Regions from separate parts of the Streptomyces sp. NPDC046727 genome, predicted to be linked through region 3. Evidence: riboswitches for the same ligand, from Rfam matches in the RefSeq annotation. Region 3 holds a riboswitch; each other region holds the start of a gene.
What was found. A riboswitch is a leader RNA that binds a small molecule or an ion and turns the genes downstream of it on or off. The one in region 3 is predicted to bind cyclic di-AMP.

Region 1: linked by a shared signal. The riboswitch ahead of ABZ937_RS00705 (NlpC/P60 family protein) and the one ahead of ABZ937_RS30170 (transglycosylase family protein) in region 3 are both predicted to bind cyclic di-AMP.
Region 2: linked by a shared signal. The riboswitch ahead of ABZ937_RS32330 (M23 family metallopeptidase) and the one ahead of ABZ937_RS30170 (transglycosylase family protein) in region 3 are both predicted to bind cyclic di-AMP.
Region 4: linked by a shared signal. The riboswitch ahead of ABZ937_RS04040 (peptidoglycan DD-metalloendopeptidase family protein) and the one ahead of ABZ937_RS30170 (transglycosylase family protein) in region 3 are both predicted to bind cyclic di-AMP.

What each region holds. Positions count from the first base shown of each region.
Region 1 covers NZ_JBEYYR010000001.1:164,702-169,157, forward strand. The annotation lists gene pcrA (DNA helicase PcrA) at 1-1,600, opposite strand, end outside; cyclic di-AMP (ydaO/yuaA leader) riboswitch at 1,863-2,033, shown strand; gene ABZ937_RS00705 (NlpC/P60 family protein) at 2,042-3,292, shown strand; gene ABZ937_RS00710 (hypothetical protein) at 3,309-3,662, opposite strand; gene ABZ937_RS00715 (NlpC/P60 family protein) at 4,116-4,456, shown strand, end outside.
Region 2 covers NZ_JBEYYR010000034.1:20,898-25,353, reverse strand. The annotation lists gene ABZ937_RS32345 (MarR family transcriptional regulator) at 1-497, opposite strand, end outside; gene ABZ937_RS32340 (dihydrofolate reductase family protein) at 562-1,695, shown strand; tRNA gene ABZ937_RS32335 (tRNA-Met) at 1,745-1,818, opposite strand; cyclic di-AMP (ydaO/yuaA leader) riboswitch at 2,129-2,297, shown strand; gene ABZ937_RS32330 (M23 family metallopeptidase) at 2,305-3,369, shown strand; gene ABZ937_RS32325 (aldo/keto reductase) at 3,443-4,387, shown strand; gene ABZ937_RS32320 (PrsW family intramembrane metalloprotease) at 4,405-4,456, opposite strand, start outside.
Region 3 covers NZ_JBEYYR010000030.1:22,110-26,565, reverse strand. The annotation lists gene ABZ937_RS30180 (septum formation initiator family protein) at 1-429, opposite strand, end outside; gene eno (phosphopyruvate hydratase) at 535-1,821, opposite strand; gene ABZ937_RS30170 (transglycosylase family protein) at 2,132-2,845, opposite strand; cyclic di-AMP (ydaO/yuaA leader) riboswitch at 2,850-3,025, opposite strand; gene ABZ937_RS30165 (transglycosylase family protein) at 3,208-4,290, opposite strand.
Region 4 covers NZ_JBEYYR010000002.1:424,379-428,834, forward strand. The annotation lists gene ABZ937_RS04035 (alpha-galactosidase) at 112-2,184, shown strand; cyclic di-AMP (ydaO/yuaA leader) riboswitch at 2,488-2,648, shown strand; gene ABZ937_RS04040 (peptidoglycan DD-metalloendopeptidase family protein) at 2,654-3,562, shown strand; gene ABZ937_RS04045 (SGNH/GDSL hydrolase family protein) at 3,807-4,456, shown strand, end outside.

The DNA.
Region 1 (4,456 bases), on a different contig from region 3:
AGCGCGCGGCCATCCCGTACGCCTCGTCCACGCGCTTCAGGGCCTGCGGGAAGCTGATCTTCTCGCGCTGGGAGAGGGCGTCGATCATCGCCTCCGCGCGCTCGCCGATGCCCCGCTTGGGCACGTTGAGGATGCGGCGCAGCGGCACCGAGTCCTCGGGGTTGGCGAGGACCCGCAGGTAGGCGAGGACGTCCCGGACCTCCTTGCGCTCGTAGAAGCGGACACCGCCGACGACCTTGTAGGGCAGGCCGACGCGGATGAAGACCTCTTCGAAGACACGCGACTGGGCGTTGGTGCGGTAGAAGACGGCGACGTCTCCCGCGCGCGTCGCGCCGGCGTCGACCAGGCGGTCTATCTCGTCGGCGACGAACTGGGCCTCGTCGTGCTCGGTGTCGGCGACGTACCCGACGATCCCGGCGCCCTGGCCGGCGTTGGTCCACAGGTTCTTCGGGCGGCGGGACTCGTTGCGCTCGATGACCGCGTTGGCGGCGGACAGGATGGTCTGCGTGGAGCGATAGTTCTGCTCCAGCAGGATCGTCGTCGCGTTCGGGTAGTCCTCCTCGAACTGGAGGATGTTGCGGATCGTCGCACCCCGGAAGGCGTAGATCGACTGGTCCGCGTCACCCACGACACAGAGTTCGGCGGGCGGGATGTCGTGCTCGCTCGCGGGCGTCTCCGCGTCGTGGTCGCCGGTGCCGACCAGCTCGCGGACCAGCGCGTACTGGGCGTGGTTGGTGTCCTGGTACTCGTCGACCAGGACGTGCCGGAAGCGGCGGCGGTAGTGCTCGGCGACGTCCGGGAAGGCGCGCAGCAGGTTGACCGTCGTCATGATCAGGTCGTCGAAGTCCAGCGCGTTCGCCTCGCGCAGCCGCGACTGGTAGAGCGCGTAGGCCTGGGCGAGGGTCTTCTCGAAGCCGTCGGCGGCCTGGGCGGCGAAGTCCTCCTCGTCGATCAGCTCGTTCTTCAGGTTGCTGATCTTGGCGCTGAAGGACTTGGGCGGGAAGCGCTTGGGATCGAGGTCCAGGTCGCGGCAGACCAGGGCCATCAGGCGCTTGCTGTCGGCGGCGTCGTAGATCGAGAACGACGACGTGAAGCCGAGCTTCTTCGACTCGCGGCGCAGGATGCGCACGCACGCGCTGTGGAAGGTCATCACCCACATCGCGTTCGCGCGCGGGCCGACGAGCTGCTCGACGCGCTCCTTCATCTCGCCCGCGGCCTTGTTGGTGAAGGTGATCGCGAGGATCTGGCCCGGGTGGACGTCCCGCTCGGCGAGGAGGTAGGCGATGCGGTGGGTCAGCACGCGGGTCTTGCCGGAGCCGGCGCCGGCGACGATGAGCAGCGGGGAGCCGGCGTGCTCGACCGCGGCGCGCTGGTTCTCGTTCAGCCCCGCCAGGAGGGCCGCCGCGTCGAGCACGGGGCGCGGGGCGCCATCGCGGTAGTACGCGTCCCGGTCCGGCGGCACGTCGAACTTCCCGCCGAACAGATCGTCCGGAAGCGGCTCCGGAGCGTGATCGTCCTCGGGCGGCGGCGGGGGTTCCTCCTCGCGCCCGCGAGGGGGCTGGAGGTCCGCCAGGAAGCTGTCGTCAAAGAGGCTGCTCATCGCTCTCCGAGTCTAGGGCGCCCCACCGACAACCGGTCCCGGTCCCGGGAACATGGCTCACTTCCCGGACAGCCGATCCCCGCCCCGACGGCGCCCGGCGACCGCTCACCCAGCGGAAGCACCTGGTCACACGCGTGTGAAACCTCTGCCAGGTCACAGAAATGTATCGGACATACCGCACACCAACCTTCACAGAAGACACACGAGTTGGCTAGGTTGCCGTCAGGCCGCACGACCCCACTCCGGCGAACGTCGCCGGGCCGCGCGGCCTCCGCCGAGTCCGGCGCGCCCCCGCACGGTGCCCGGAGCCGGGGACCCACCGATCCCGGGGTGAATCGGCCGACTCCCGCCCGGGACGACGCCGTAGGGCAACCCTTCCAAGCACCCGCCCGAACCCGACAGCTAACCCGGTAGGCGGCAGTACGGAAGGAGTCGCCTCCTTTGGCGTCGCACCGCAAGCCTCGCCCCGGCGGGACCCCGGGGACGGGTATCCGCACCCCCGCCCTCGCCACCGCCGCCCTCACCTCCGTGGCGGTCCTCTCCCAGAGCGCCGAGGCCACGCCCATGGCCGCGCACGGCAAGCCGAGCCTGGAGGAGGTCGAGCGGAAGATCGACGACCTGTACCGCCGGGCGGAGTCGACGGCCGAGACATCCGGGGCGTCCTTCGCGTCCCTCATGTCCGGCACGGGCAGGGACCGGGCCGAATGGGCTCAGGAGGCCGAGCGGGCGCGGCAGGCCGAGCGGGCCGACCGGGCGCGGCAGGCCGAGCGGGCCGAGGATTCACGGCGCCGCGCGGACAGTCTCCAACGGCTCCGCGACGAGGTCGCCCGGCGCGCCCAGGGCCGTGGCCTGCCCGCCCAGCGGGGGGCGGTCCCGGCCCAGCGCGGCTCCACGCCGGCCCCGGACACCACCCCGACGGCGCCCGTGAGGGACACGCGCGGCACACCGCCGTCCGTGCCGTCCACGCCTTCCACGCCGTCCGTGCGGGATGCGGCCCCTGCCTCGCCCGTGCGGGACCAGGACATCCCTCCATACGTACGGGACACGGGGATGACTCAGCCAGGACGGGACCAGGCCGCCACCCCGTCCGTACCGGGCGCGCGCACGGCCTCGCCCCTTCGGGACACGCCGGGCGCCGTGCCGGTTCGGGACATGGGCGATGCCCCGGCCGCGTCCGGCACCGCCGCTGTGACATCGGCCGGCAGCCCGCGGGAAGCCGCCGCGAGCGGTCCGAAGGCGGCCAAGGCCGCCGTTCAGAAAAAGCTCGCCCACGCGCGCGTGCTGCTGGCGCAGCAGACCGCCCAGGGCGCCGCGACACCGTCCGGCACGTACGCGAGCAAGGCCAGGAAAGCCATCGCCTTCGCCCGCGCCCAGCTCGGCAAGCCGTGTCTGGCGGGCACCGCCGGTCCCGGCTCCTACGACTGCTCGGGCCTCACCCAGGCCGCCTGGAAGTCCGCCGGCGTCACCCTCCCGCGCACCGCGCGCGAGCAGGCCGACGCCGGCACCCCGGTCCCGCCGGACGAGGCCCGCCCCGGCGACCTCGTGTTCTTCCGTGACGACGTCAGCCATGTCGGGCTCTGCACCGGTGACGGCATGATGATCCACGCTCCCCGGCCGGGGGCGTACGTCCGCGAGGAGCCGGTCTCCGGCGTCGGCGGGGCGGCCGTCCACAGCGTGGTACGGCCGGGCTGACCGAGCGCGACGGGGATCAGGTCCAGAGGACGGCGATGAAGATGTTGGCCATGGTCAGCAGGCCGACCAGCCCGAAGATCCCCTTGTCGATCCGCTCCTCGTCCCGCTTCACGTAGACCAGGCCGAGGATCACGATCAGCAGGGCCAGCTTCACGCCGATCTTGATGTTGTTGACGTGGTGACCGTCGGCCTGGTCGAGGCCGACGAGAGCCACGCCGGTGACCAGCATGGTCAGCGCGCCGTGCAGCATCCCGGGCACGAACCGGGCCGTGCCCTGGCCCATCGCCTTCATCTGGGTGAGGAAGCCGCCGAGCAGCGCGGCGATGCCGATGATGTGCAGGCCGACGAAGAGATGGATGAGTACGTCCATGGAGCCGGAGCCTAACGAGGAGCCACCACGCCTCCCGCCACCGGGCCCACCGTCCGGCGGCCGGGAGGGGGCGCTGTGACGGTGTGTGGCCACGCACCGCGGGTCTTGCATATATGCGCCCTATAGCACCCCACACCTCCCGCCTGTCCCGCTTTCCGTGCTTCGATCACCACGCTGCGTGAAGGTGACGATGCCGACCCGGCCGCGCGGTCACATATGGTCACTTCCCGGTCTGTCACAGCCAGTTCCGTACACCGCGTTACCTGCTTGTCACCGTCCGGCCTAGCGTCCTCCCCCAGGTGACCGGCTCCCCACCGCCGCCCGGACCGGGACGGCAGCCGGCCACCACCGCCGAGAAAGGCCCGGCGGCGGCCCGATCCCCCTGTGCGGGCCGCCGCGGGGCGTACTGACCGCTCGCTCGTACGAGTCGTACGGAAGGACGTGACAGTCCAGGTGGCAGCGCACCGCAAGCCCCCGCAACGCCCGCTCAGCGGCCACGCGGCCCGGACGGCCGCCACTCTCGCCCTGGCGGGCGCGGCCACCGCGACCGGCTTCGACGGGACGGCGAACGCCGCGCCGCAGCTGACGCAGGCGCAGGTGAAGGCCAAGGTGGACACGTTGTACCGGGAGGCCGAGGCCGCCACCGAGAAGTACAACGGGGCGAAGGAGGAGTCGGACTCGGCCCAGCGGCGGCTGAGCGCGCTCCAGGAAGAGACCGCCCGCGGTCAGGAGAAGCTCAACTCCGCCCGGGACGCGCTGGGTTCGATGGTGGCGGCGCAGTACCGGGACGGCGG
Region 2 (4,456 bases), on a different contig from region 3:
GAACGGCGCCGCCACGGGACGTCACCCGCCCCGGACTCCTCGGCATCCCCCAGCAGCCCGCGCGCGATCCCCGTACAGATCTCCTCCAGCTGCCCGACCTGCTCCGGGGTGAGCCGGTCGAACACCGAGGCGCGCACCGCCTCGACGTGCCCGGGTGCCGTACGTTCCAGTACGGCCATCCCCTCGTCCGTCAGCACCGCGAGCGAACTGCGCTTGTCCCGGCGGCAGTCCTCCCGGCGCACCAGCCCGTCCCGCTCCAGCCGGGTCACCGCGTACGTCAGCCGGCTGCGCGTGATCTTCAGTGTCTCGGCGAGATCGGTCATGCGCAGCCGCCGGTCGGGGGCCTCGGAGAGGTTGGCCAGCACCGTGTAGAACAGGTGCGGCATGCCACCCTCCTGCTGGAGCTGCCGGTCGATCGCGTCCTCCAGGAGGCGGGAGGCGGCGATGTAGGCGCGCCAGGCGCGCTGCTCCTCGGGGCTGAGCCAGCGGGTCGTCATGCCGCCAGTGTAGGTTTGTTTCAAACTTGAACCAAGCCGTCCGCCGCCGGAAGAGAGCGCGCCGATGCCCCTGCCGTACGTCCTGCTGTCCGCCGCCGTCTCCCTCGACGGCTACCTGGACGACACCGGCCCCGAGCGGCTCCTGCTGTCGAGCCCGGCCGACTTCGACCGGGTCGACGAGGTACGGGCCTCCGTCGACGCCATCCTCGTCGGCGCCGGCACGATCCGCGCCGACAACCCCCGCCTGCTGGTCAACTCCGCCGAGCGGCGCGCGGCCCGCACGGCGGCGGGCAAGCCGGAGTACCCGCTGAAGGTCACCGTGAGCGGCTCCGGCGACCTCGACCCCGGGGCCAACTTCTGGCACACCGGCGGCGAGAAACTCGTCTACACGACGGACAAGGGCGCCGGACCCGCCGCCCGCCGCCTCGGGCGCACCGCCGACGTCGTCCCGCTCGGCCCCGCCCTGGACTGGCGGGCCCTGCTGGAGCATCTCCACGACGTGCGCGGAGTCGGGCGGCTGATGGTCGAGGGCGGCGGCACGGTCCACACCCAGCTCCTCCAGCAGGGCCTCGCCGACGAACTCCAGCTCGTCCTCGCCCCGCTGTTCGTGGGCGACCCCGCGGCCCCGCGCCTCTTCGGACCGGGCGCCTACCAGGGCGGACGTCTGCGCCTGCTCGACACCCGGCGGATCGAGGACGTCGTCCTCATGCGCTACGCGCCCACGGCCCCCGGCACCGGCCCGCTGCCCACCGCCGCCGACCGCCACTGGCTGCGCACCGCCTGTGACCTCGCCGCGCTGTGCCCGCCCTCGGAGACGGCGTTCAGCGTCGGCGCGGTCGTGGTCGCCGCCGACGGTACGGAGCTGGCCCGGGGCCACTCGCGCGAGGGCGCCGATCCCGTGGTCCACGCGGAGGAGGCGGCCCTCGCGAAGATCGGCCCGGCCGATCCCCGGCTGGCCGGTGCCACGGTCTACAGCAGCCTGGAGCCCTGTGCCCGCCGCGCCTCCCGGCCCGCGCCCTGCGCCCGGCTGATCCTGCGGGCCGGGGTACGCCGGGTGGTCACCGCCTGGCGCGAACCCGACACGTTCGTCGCCGCGGCCGACGGCACGGGCGTCCTGACCGCCGCGGGCGCCCAGGTCGTCGTGCTCCCGGAACTGGAGGCGCTCGCCAAGGCGCCGAACGGGCATCTGCTCGGCTGACAGCACTCAGGGCCCGGAATCCGATGGATTCCGGGCCCTGAGTCTTCAGTAGCGGGGACAGGATTTGAACCTGCGACCTCTGGGTTATGAGCCCAGCGAGCTACCGAGCTGCTCCACCCCGCGTCGTTGTGTCACCAGCATACGTCATGCGGAGGGGTGCTTGCACACCCGCTTTCTTGCGCCCCCGTGATCATCACCGAAGGTGACCGGATGGACGCCCTCCGCATAACGCCTGAGTCACCATCAAAACCTTCAGTGACTACTGAACGCTCCCGCATCCCGGTCAACTCGCCCGGTTTGACGGGGTAATGGCGCATAGCTCCGCCGTCAAAATCGTGAATGATCAAGCCGAACGGGCTTGGAAAGTCACTGGCGGGTCTATTAACGTTCGATAACGCAGCGCGGTCGTCCCAGCCGTCACAAGAGGCGGCTCCGTGCGCACGCGCCGAATCCCGCAAGGGAGCCGGGGAACCACCACCCTGGGGTGAATCACGCAGATACCGCCGTGAACTCACGGAGTCCACGACCGGTATACGCGCGTAGGAGACCTTCCTGCTCCGAACCCGTCAGCTAACCCGGTAGGCGGAGGAAGGAAAGGAGCACGCCCGCGTGGCGTCCAACCGGCCTGTCCCCGAAGCCCCGTTCATACCGGCACAGCGCGACACCGAGACCTTCGGCTACGACGCCTACCGCGCCGAAGAGGGCCCCTGGGAGGAGTGGAACCCCACCGCGGACTCCGTCGCCCCGGTCCGCGGCCGGCACCGCGTCGCCAAGCAGCGAGGCGGCCTCGCGCGCAGCTCCACCGTCCTCGGCGTCGGCGTCATCGCCGCGGTCGGCGCGGGCGGCATGGCCAGCGCCCACACCGGCAAGCCGCCGGTCTCGATCTCCCTGCCCGACCTGCCCTCCGTCGGCTCCCTCTTCGAGGACGGCTCCGACTCCCAGCCGGCCGAGGCCGCGACGACCACGCTGAGCGGTGTCGGCACGACCGCCGCCGACGCCGAGGACGGCGACGCGGGCGAGGCCCTGCGCAACCGGATCATGGCCCAGGCCGAGCAGCAGCAGAGCCAGGCCGAGAGCAAGGCCACCGCCACCGTGCTCGCCGCCGCCGAGAAGCAGACCGCCGACGCCGCCGCCAAGGCCGAGAAGGAGGCCGCCGCCAAGGCCGCCGCGGCCAAGGAGGAGGCGGAGGACGCCGCCGAGAAGGCCGCCGCGAAGGCGAAGGCCGAGGCCGCCGAGAAGGCCGAGGCGGAGCGGCTGGCCAAGCTGGCCAAGCAGTACACGCTGCCGACCTCCTCGTACACGATCACCTCCACGTTCGGCCAGGCCGGCTCGATGTGGTCCTCCGGCTACCACACCGGTCTTGACTTCGCCGCCCCCACCGGCACCCTGATCAAGGCCGTCCACAGCGGCACGATCACCGAGGCGGGCTGGGCCGGCGCCTACGGCTACCGCACGATCCTCACCCTGGACGACGGCACCGAGCTGTGGTTCTGCCACCAGTCCTCGATCAGCGTCTCCGCCGGCCAGAAGGTCTCCACCGGCGACGTCATCGGCCGCGTCGGCGCCACCGGCAACGTCACCGGCCCGCACCTGCACCTGGAGGTCCACCCGGGCGGCCAGGCCACCGGCATCGACCCGATGGCGTGGCTGCGGGGCAAGGGCCTCAACCCCTGACAGCCGGGCGTTCGGCCGGAATTCGACGCCGGCGGCGGGATGCGATCGTCCCCCGCCGGCGTTGACATGACGTATGACGTCACTTCGTAAACTCGGCTCTTCCGATCTTGAGGTCTTCCCGCTCGCGCTCGGCGGCAACGTCTTCGGCTGGACCGCCGACGAGGCCACCTCCTTCGCCGTCCTGGACGCCTACGCGGCGGCCGGCGGCAACTTCATCGACACCGCCGACGCCTACACCGCCTGGATCGAGGGCAACCAGGGCGGCGAGTCCGAGACGATCATCGGCAAGTGGGTCAAGGCGCGCGGCAACCGCGCCGATGTCGTCATCGCCACCAAGGTCAGCCAGCACCCCGAGTTCCAGGGCCTGTCCGCCGCCAACATCAAGGCAGCCGCCGACGCCTCCCTGCGCCGCCTGGGCACCGACCACATCGACCTCTACTACACCCACTTCGACAAGCCCGAGGTGCCGGTCGAGGAGATCATCGGCGCGCTGGACGAGCTGGTGAAGGCCGGCAAGGTCCGGCACATCGCCGCCTCCAACATCACCGCCGAGCGCCTGCGCGAGTCCCTCGACTTCTCCGACCGCGAGGGCCTCGCCCGCTACGTCGCCCTCCAGCCGCACTACAACCTGGTCTCCCGCGACACCTACGAGGGCCCGCTGCAGGACCTCGTCGCCCGCGAGGGCCTGTCCGCCGTCCCGTACTTCGCGCTCGCCATGGGCTTCCTCACCGGCAAGTACCGCCCCGGTACGACCGTCGACAGCGCCCGCGCCGGCCGGGCCCAGGAGTACGCGGAATCCGAGCGCGGCCAGAAGGTCCTGGCGGCCCTCGACGAGATCGCCGCGGCCCATGAGGCCCCGCTGGCCACGGTCGCCCTGGCCTGGCTCGCCGCCCAGCCGACGGTCACCGCCCCGATCGCCTCGGCCCGCACGGTGGAGCAGCTCCCGGCCCTGCTGGGCGTGGCGGACCTCAGGCTGACGGATGCCGAGCTGGCGAAGCTGACGGAGGCGTCGGCCTAGTCAGCCAGTTCTCGGGGCTACGTCCGGTACGGGTTGTACGCGGGGTACGGAGCCGTCGGCCAGCCGTAC
Region 3 (4,456 bases):
GTACCAGGGCCGCTGGGCGGCCCCGAGGTCGGCGCGGGACTGCTTGGCCGCGCCCGGGTCGATGACCACGTACCCGGTCTCACCGGGCATCACATAGTGCAGCCGGCGCCGGATCTGCTGTTCGGCGTAGGCGTCGTCCTGCCAGCGCGCCTTCAGGTCGCGCAGCTGTTCGACGCGTCGGCGGGCCTCCTCCTGCTTCCGCTGGAGGTCGGCGATCTCCGCGCGCTGGGAGACGTACTGCCGCATCGGGTAGGCGAGGGCGACGACCAGCGAGCACAGCACCAGCGCGAGCAGCGCGGCGCGGCCGGTGAGCCGGGAGCGGCGGGCCTGACGCTTGGTCTGGGAGCGGTAGACGCGTGCCGCGGTCTGCTCGCCGAGCAGCCTGAGCCTGGTCGCGGTGGAGAACCGGTCCCGGTCCCTCACGGCCATCTTCCCGCCTCCCGTCTCACACGTGCGTACGTCCCCGCACACGGTACGGGACCGAGTACGGGGACGTACGTACGACGCTTCCTACTGGTGTCAGCCGTGCGGCTGTCAGCCCTTGAAGCGGGGGAAGGCGCTGCGGCCGGCGTACACCGCGGCGTCGTCGAGGATCTCCTCGATGCGCAGCAGCTGGTTGTACTTGGCGACGCGCTCGGAGCGGGCCGGGGCGCCGGTCTTGATCTGGCCGCAGTTGGTGGCGACGGCCAGGTCGGCGATGGTGACGTCCTCGGTCTCGCCGGAGCGGTGCGACATCATGCACTTGAAGCCGCTGCGCTGGGCCAGCTCGACGGCGTCCAGCGTCTCGGTCAGCGAGCCGATCTGGTTCACCTTCACGAGCAGGGCGTTGGCGGTGCCCTCCTCGATGCCGCGGGCCAGGCGCTCCGGGTTGGTGACGAACAGGTCGTCGCCGACCAGCTGGACCTTGTCGCCGAGGCGGTCGGTGATGACCTTCCAGCCGGCCCAGTCGTCCTCGAACAGCGGGTCCTCGATGGAGACGAGCGGGTAGGCCGCGACGAGCTCCTCGTAGTACTCCGTCATCTCGGCGGCGGAGCGCTCCTTGCCCTCGAAGAGGTACTTGCCGTCCTTGTAGAACTCGGAGGCGGCGACGTCGAGCGCGAGGGCGATCTGCTGGCCGGGGGCGTAGCCGGCCTCCTTGATGGCCTCCAGGATGAGGTCGAGGGCCTCACGGTTGGAGCCGAGGTTCGGGGCGAAGCCGCCCTCGTCGCCGAGGCCGGTGGACAGGCCCTTGCTCTTCAGGACCTTCTTCAGGGTGTGGTAGACCTCGGTGCCCCAGCGCAGGGCCTCGGAGAAGGACTCCGCGCCGATCGGGGCGATCATGAACTCCTGGATGTCCACGTTGGAGTCGGCGTGCGAGCCGCCGTTCAGGATGTTCATCATCGGCACCGGCAGCAGGTGCGCGTTCGGGCCGCCCAGGTAGCGGAAGAGGGGGAGGTCGCTGGCCTCGGAGGCGGCGTGGGCGACGGCGAGCGAGACGCCGAGGATGGCGTTGGCGCCGAGGGAGCCCTTGTTGTCGGTGGCGTCCAGGTCGAACATGGCCTGGTCGATCAGGCGCTGCTCGGTGGCGTCGTAGCCGACCAGCTCCGGGCCGATCTGCTCGATGACGGCGAGGACGGCCTTCTCGACGCCCTTGCCCTGGTAGCGGTTCGGGTCACCGTCGCGCAGCTCGATGGCCTCGAAGGCGCCGGTCGAGGCGCCGGACGGAACGGCGGCACGACCCGTGCTGCCGTCGTCGAGGCCGACCTCGACCTCGACCGTGGGGTTGCCTCGGGAGTCCAGGATTTCCCGGGCTACGACGACGTCGATGGACGGCACGAGCATCTCCTTCTTGGATGTGACGCTGGAAGTGCGGGGCGTTGTGCCTTACGGCTGTGCCTTGCGACTAGAGCCTAACCGTCCCAGGGGCGTCGGCCACCGACCGACCGCCCCGTGGACAAGCCGACGGTACCTTTTGTTTCTGCCCGAAACAAAGGGGGCCGGGAAGCTCGGGCACAAAAAAGCCCCGCCCCGGTGCGTACGGGGGAACACGCACCGGGGCGGGGGCCCGTGGGGACGGGGGTGGCCCGCACGGGGGCCTTGAGTGGGGCCCGCGGAGATGTGCGGGCCCTGTACTCCGGCTGGGAACCGGATGTCACTTCAGGTGCAGCTGCTGACCCGGGTAGATGAGGTCGGCGTCCTCGACGATGTCCTTGTTCAGCTCGAACAGCTTCTGCCAGCCGCCCTTGACCTTGTGCTTCTCGGCGATGGTGCTGAGGGTGTCACCCTCGGCGACCTTGTACTCGCCGTCGCCCTTCTTGACCTTCTTGCCGGTCGGGGTGGTGACGGTCTGGCTCTTGCTCGCGCTCGCGGCCGGGCGCTCGGCGGAGCGGGAGGCGGCCTGCTCGTCGGCGGAGCGGGTGGTGGTGCTGCCCGAGGTCGAGGTGGTGGTGCCGCCGGAGGTCGAGGGGGTGCTCGGGGCGGAGCCGCCGTAGGGGGTGCTGGACAGGCCCGTGCCGCAGACCGGCCAGGCGCCCTTGCCCTGGGCGGCGAGGACCTTCTCGGCGACGGCTATCTGCTGCGCCTTGCTCGCCTGGTTGGCCTGCGGGGCGTAGGCGGTGCCGCCGTACGCGGCCCAGGTGGAGGCGGAGAACTGCAGACCGCCGTAGTAGCCGTTGCCGGTGTTGATGGACCAGTTGCCGCCGGACTCGCACTGGGCGACCTTGTCCCACTCGGAGGCGGTGGCGGCGGAGGCGTTGCCGGCCGCCATCAGCGGGGCGGCGACGGCGGCGCCGGTGACACCGGCCAGCGCGACGGCGCGGACGGCCTTGGACGGACGACGGTGCTTGCCCTTGCCGGAAAACAGCATGGATCGATCCCCTCACCGACGCCTGCGAGGTGAGCTGTCGGGTTCGGGCCGGTTGAGTTGCCCGGCCACACCTCTCGCTGTGCGCGAGGCGCGGCTTCACCCCAAGCCGGTTCCAGCTTCAACTGCTGGGCCCGGCACTTACCTTGGGTCCCCCGCTCCTGCCTACGGCGCTTGACGCGTCGACTGTTCCCGGGCAACCGCTGGCAGGATTCGGCGTTGCGGTGCCGGGGCTCGCGGTGACGAGCGGCCTTGACCGTAGACACGCGATCGACGGAATTTCAAAGACGATCAGGGCTTCTGAGACTCATCCCACACTTTCGCCAAACCGGACATTAGGGCGGTAAGTGGGGCGCCAACTACCCCTAGTCGCCGTCCGTTTCGCCCCCGACTTCCAGGGTCTGACCGGCACTGATGCGGTTCGGGTCGGCCCCGATGGCCTTCTTGTTCCCGGCGTACAGCGCGTGCCACCCGCCGTCGACGTCAAGGGAGTCGGCGATGGAGGCGAGGGAGTCGCCCTCGCGGACGGTGTAGGTGCCCGGGTCACGGGAGGCGTGGCGGCCGGACGGCGCGTCGCTCTGACCGTTCGTCACGCCTTCTTCCGCGCTCGCGCCCCGATGGCGTCCGCCCCCGGCGAGCGCGCCGGTGTCCACCAGGCTCCAAGAACCGGCGGCCTGCTGGGGGTTGTCCGCGACCCCGGTGTCCGGCGTGACCGTGGGAGTGCCGCCGGCGCCCTGCGAGCTTCCGGTGTCCGGCGAGGAGGACTTGTCGGACTTGGGAGCGTTGGTCCCGGTCGAGCCGGCGGAACCGGTGCCCTTGTCGGCAGCCTTGCCCTTGCCCGGCTTCCCGTGCGACGTGCCGTCCGCGGGCGAGGAGGAGTCGTCGGCCGAGCCCGAGTTGCCGTCCGAGTCCGCATCCTTGGAGGGAGACGAATCCGGCAGACCGGACGAGTCGGAGGTGTCGGAGTTGTCGGAACTCCCGGAATTCCCGGAAGTGTCATCCGATCCGGACGAGTCGCCCGGCCCCTTGTCGTCGGAGCCGCCGACGCCCGTGTCGACGTCCGCCGAGCCCGAGTCCGAGGTCAGACCGGACAGCAGGGCGCAGGTGGCCCAGGGGGTGGTGCCCTTGTCGGCGAGGATCTTCTCGGCGACGGCGATCTGCTGCTGGCGGCTGGCCTGGTCGGCGCTGGTCGCGTACTGGCCGCCGCCGTACGTGTCCCAGTCGTCCTGCGAGATCTGCAGGCCGCCGTAGTAGCCGTTGCCGGGGTCCGCGCTCCAGGAGCCGCCGCTCTCGCACTCGGCCACCTTGTCCCATGTGGTGCCGTCCGCCGCGTTGGCGCTCGCCGCGCCGAGGAGCGGGATGGCGATGGCGGAGCCGGTCACTCCAGCCGCGACGAGGAGGGCCGGAGCCTGGCGGGGGCGACGGTGTCGACCGTTCCCGGAGAGCATGCAGAAGCCTTTCGAGCGACAGCAGGACCGGCGCGGCGAACGAGGCCGGTCGCCGCGCTGATGGGTGAACGTATCGGCAGACGATCACTTGTCACAAGTTCATGCCGCGCAGATCACGTGAAGATCACAGAGTTGAAGGTTTGTCATCTCCTCCCGCGTGGCACCG
Region 4 (4,456 bases), on a different contig from region 3:
ACGGCATCGATTTCCTCGGGCAATGAGTTGTCCACAGGCATTGTCAGCAGGGCCGGCGGCCCTCGATGATGTTGGCACTTGAGGGGATCTGTTGACACCTGTGAGGTCTCGATGGTGGACATCGCCGAAGACGGTCGCACCTGGCTCCTGTCAGGCCCCAGCAGCAGTTATGCCCTGCATCTCACCGGCGCGGACGAGCTGCTCCATCTGCACTGGGGGCCACGGATCGCGCTCGCCGACGCCGAGGCGCTCGCGCTGAGCCCCCTGCCCGGCTACTGGCCCTTCGAGTCCCCGCTCGACGGCCGGGAGGAGTACCCCGTCGAGGGCGGACCCCGCTTCGTCCGCCCCGCCCTGTCCGTCCGCACCGAGGAGCGGCGCGGCACCGAATGGCGCTTCGTGGCGTACGACACGGAGGGCGACGAGCTGCGGCTGCGCTTCGACGACGACGGCGTGGGGATCGCGCTGCACTACCGGATGCGCGGCGATGTCGTCGAGCGCTGGGTGACCGTCGAGAACGGCGGCCACGCGCGCGTGGAGCTGCTGCGGGCCGACGCCGCCACCTGGACCCTGCCCGACCGCGAGGGCTGGCGGCTGGCCCAGCTGCACGGCCGCTGGGCCGCCGAGTCCCGGCTCACCACCGCCCCGCTCACCTACGGCGAGAAGGTCATCGGCAGCCGCCGCGGCCACACCGGCCACCAGCACCTGCCCTGGGTCGCCCTCGACACCGACGCCACCGAGGAGCGCGGCGAGGTCTACGGCTGCGCGCTCGGCTGGTCCGGCTCCTGGCGCATCGCGGTCGCCCAACTCCCGGACGCGCGCGTGCAGATCACCGGCGGTGCCGGCCACGACGACTCGGGACTGCTGCTCCTTCAGCCGGGAGAGTCGTACACCACCCCTGTCTTCGCGGGCCTGTGGAGCGACGGTGGATACGGCGGCGCGAGCCGCACCTGGCACGCCTACCAGCGCGCGTACGTCATCCCGGAGGCCGAGCGGGACCGGCCCGTGCTGTTCAACTCCTGGGAGGCGACGAACTTCGACATCTCCGAGGAGCAGCAGGCCGCCCTCGCCCGCCGGGCCGCCGAGATCGGTGTCGAGCTGTTCGTGGTGGACGACGGCTGGTTCGGCGCCCGCACCAGCGACCGCGCCGGACTCGGCGACTGGACACCCAACCCCGACCGCTTCCCGCACGGCCTCAAGCCCCTCGCCGACCGGGTGCACGGCCTGGGTATGCGGTTCGGCATCTGGGTCGAGCCGGAGATGGTCAACCCGGACAGCGAGCTGTACCGCGCCCACCCCGACTGGGTGCAGTACCAACCGGGACGTAAGCGGACGGAACTGCGCAATCAGCTCGTTCTCAACCTCGCACGCGAGGACGTCCAGGAGTACCTGTGGGAGCAGCTGGACACCCTGCTCTCCAGCGCCCCGATCGACTATGTGAAGTGGGACTTCAACCGCTGCTTCACCGACGCGGGCTGGCCCGGGGAACCGTACCCGCAGCGCCTGTGGGTGGACCACGTCCGCGCCCTCTACGCCCTGCTCGACCGGCTGCGGGCCGCCCACCCCCAGGTGGCCTTCGAGTCCTGCTCGGGCGGCGGCGGCCGGATCGACCTCGGCGTGCTGAGCCGCACCGACCAGGTGTGGACCTCCGACAACACCGACCCGCTGGACCGCCTCGCCATTCAGTACGGCTTCACCCAGATCCACCCCGCGCGCGTGATGGCCGCCTGGGTCACCGACAGCCCGAACACGCAGCTCAACGGCCGGGTCAGCTCGCTGCGCTTCCGGTTCGTCAGTGCCATGGCGGGCGTGCTCGGGGTCGGCGGCGACCTGACGGAGTGGAGCGCGGAGGAGCTGGCCGAGGCCCGGCGGTGGGTGGAGCTGTACAAGGAGATCCGCCCGGTCGTGCAGCACGGCGAGCTGTACCGGCTGCGGCCCCCGACGGGCGGTCTGAGCGCCGTCCAGTACGTCCGGGGGGAGGAGACGGTCGTCCTCGCCTGGCTGCAGGCGCAGAGCCACGGAGAGCCGGTGCCGGCGGTACGGCTGCGCGGACTCGACCCGACGGCATCGTACGAATGCCGCGAAACGGGCGAAGTGTACCGGGGTGCGGTGCTGCTGCATCACGGAGTGCGCACGGGACTCAAGGGTGACCTGGATGCGATGGTTCTCCGTCTGCGCCGCATCTGAGCTATCTGCCCGAATTAGCGCCTTCATTCCAACTCGCTACGGAATAGGGGTCCATGGGGGCGAGTGGCGTGAGGAGCGTCATATCCGTGACCGTACGTCGCGCGTCATGTTCACGTAATCGCCGTATCGAAAAGGCGAATTGAGGGAGCGAAGGGCGCGGGAATTCACGCTGGGTGACCGTGAATTCCCGTATCCGATCATCCGAAACACGGACAACGGGAACCTGCCGCTTGTTTCCGTGCGTCTTGCTCGCTTACGTTCCCAACCATTCCGGACGGAACGCCGAATCCTGCCGCCGACCGGAGTCCCCACACACTTGACCCGCGTCGGCAGGAGCGGGGGACCCACCAGGTACGACTGCCTGTCCGGTCTCCGCGACAGGCCAGGGGTGCAGCCGTGCGCGCACGGCCGGGCAGCTCCAGCCCGAACCCGACAGCTCACCTCGCAGGCGCCGGAGAGGAATTGCGCCATGCCCCCCAAGGGTAAGCACCGACGCCCCAAGACCCCGCGTTTTTCCCGCTCCATCGCCGTCGCCGGAACCGGTGGCGCCGCCCTGGCCCTCCCGCTGCTCGGGGCCACCGGAGCGCACGCCGCCGCCCCCGCGCAGTCCGTGTCCGGAAAGGCCGTGCAGTCCCTCCCGGGCACGGTGAAGAAGGCCGCCGCACAGTCGGATCAGGCCGCGCGCACCTACACGGTCCGCAGCGGCGACTGCCTCTCGAAGATCGCCGAGGAGCAACACGTCCGGGGCGGCTGGCAGCGGCTCTACGACGACAACCGGCAGGCCGTCGGTGCCGACCCGTCGCTGATCCACCCGGGCCTGAAGCTCAGCCTCGGCGAGAAGGCCGCGCCGGCCCGCACCGAGTCCGCCGCCCCGCAGCAGCACTCCTCGGCCGCCTCGAAGCCCTCACGGTCGGCCGCCGCACAGCCCGCCCGGCAGTCCGGGTCCGGCGGCGCCCAGACCGCCTCCGCCGGCTACACCCTCCCCGTCGCCGGCGCCACCATCGGCACCGGCTACCACGTGGCCGGCAGCATGTGGTCCAGCGGCTACCACACCGGCGTCGACTTCGTCGTGCCGACCGGCACCCCCCTGAAGGCCGTCGCCGCCGGCACCGTCGTCTCCGCCGGCTGGGGCGGCGCGTACGGCAACCAGGTCGTCATCAAGCTGAACGACGGCTACTACGCCCAGTACGCCCACCTGTCGCAGCTCTCCGTCTCGGCCGGCCAGACCGTGACCGCGGGCCAGCAGGTCGGCCTGTCCGGCGCCACCGGCAATGTGACCGGCCCGCACCTGCACTTCGAGATCCGCACCACGCCGGACTACGGCTCGGACGTGGACCCCGTCGGCTACCTCCGCACGCACGGCGTCGCCGTCGGCTGACGCCCGGCCCCCTCGCACCACCTGCCTGACACGCTGCCGAAGGCCGGACCCTCGATCCCCGGGTCCGGCCTTCGGTGTGTTCCGCGTTCAACAGCCCAGGGAGCAGCCGTATTCCTGATTGGCAAATTCTTTAGGAGTGGCTCATCTCACCGTTCGTCAACCCCTGCCTACGGTCGCGTAGGTCACATCTGAAGGTGAATCATGGTCCGACGTGGCAGACGATTCGAAGAATGACAGCAGATCAGTGATCGGGTCGTACGTGGCGGTGGGGGACAGCTTCACCGAGGGCGTCGGCGATCCCGGGCCCGACGGGGCGTTCGTGGGCTGGGCCGACCGGTTCGCGGTGCTGCTCGCCGACCGGCGTCCCGAGGGCGACTTCCAGTACACCAACCTCGCCGTGCGCGGGAAGCTGCTGGACCAGATCGTGGCCGACCAGCTTCCGCAGGCCGTCGACATCGCTCCGGACCTGGTCTCCTTCTGCGCGGGCGGCAACGACATCATCCGCCCGGGCACCGACCCCGACGAGGTGGCCGAGCGCTTCGAGCGCGCCGTGGCGCAGCTGACCGAGGCCGCCGGCACCGTGCTGGTGACGACCGGCTTCGACACCCGTGGTGTCCCCGTGCTCAAGCATCTGCGCGGCAAGATCGCCACCTACAACGGGCACGTCCGCGCCATCGCCGACCGGTACGGCTGCCCCGTGCTCGACCTGTGGTCCCTGAAGTCCGTGCAGGACCGCAGGGCCTGGGACAGCGACCGGCTGCACCTCTCGCCCGAGGGGCACACGCGTGTGGCCCTGCGCGCCGGACAGGCCCTCGGCCTGGAGATCCCCGCCGACCCGGAGCAGCCGTGGCCGCCGCTGCCGCCCCGGGGCACCCTGGACGTCCGCCGCGACGA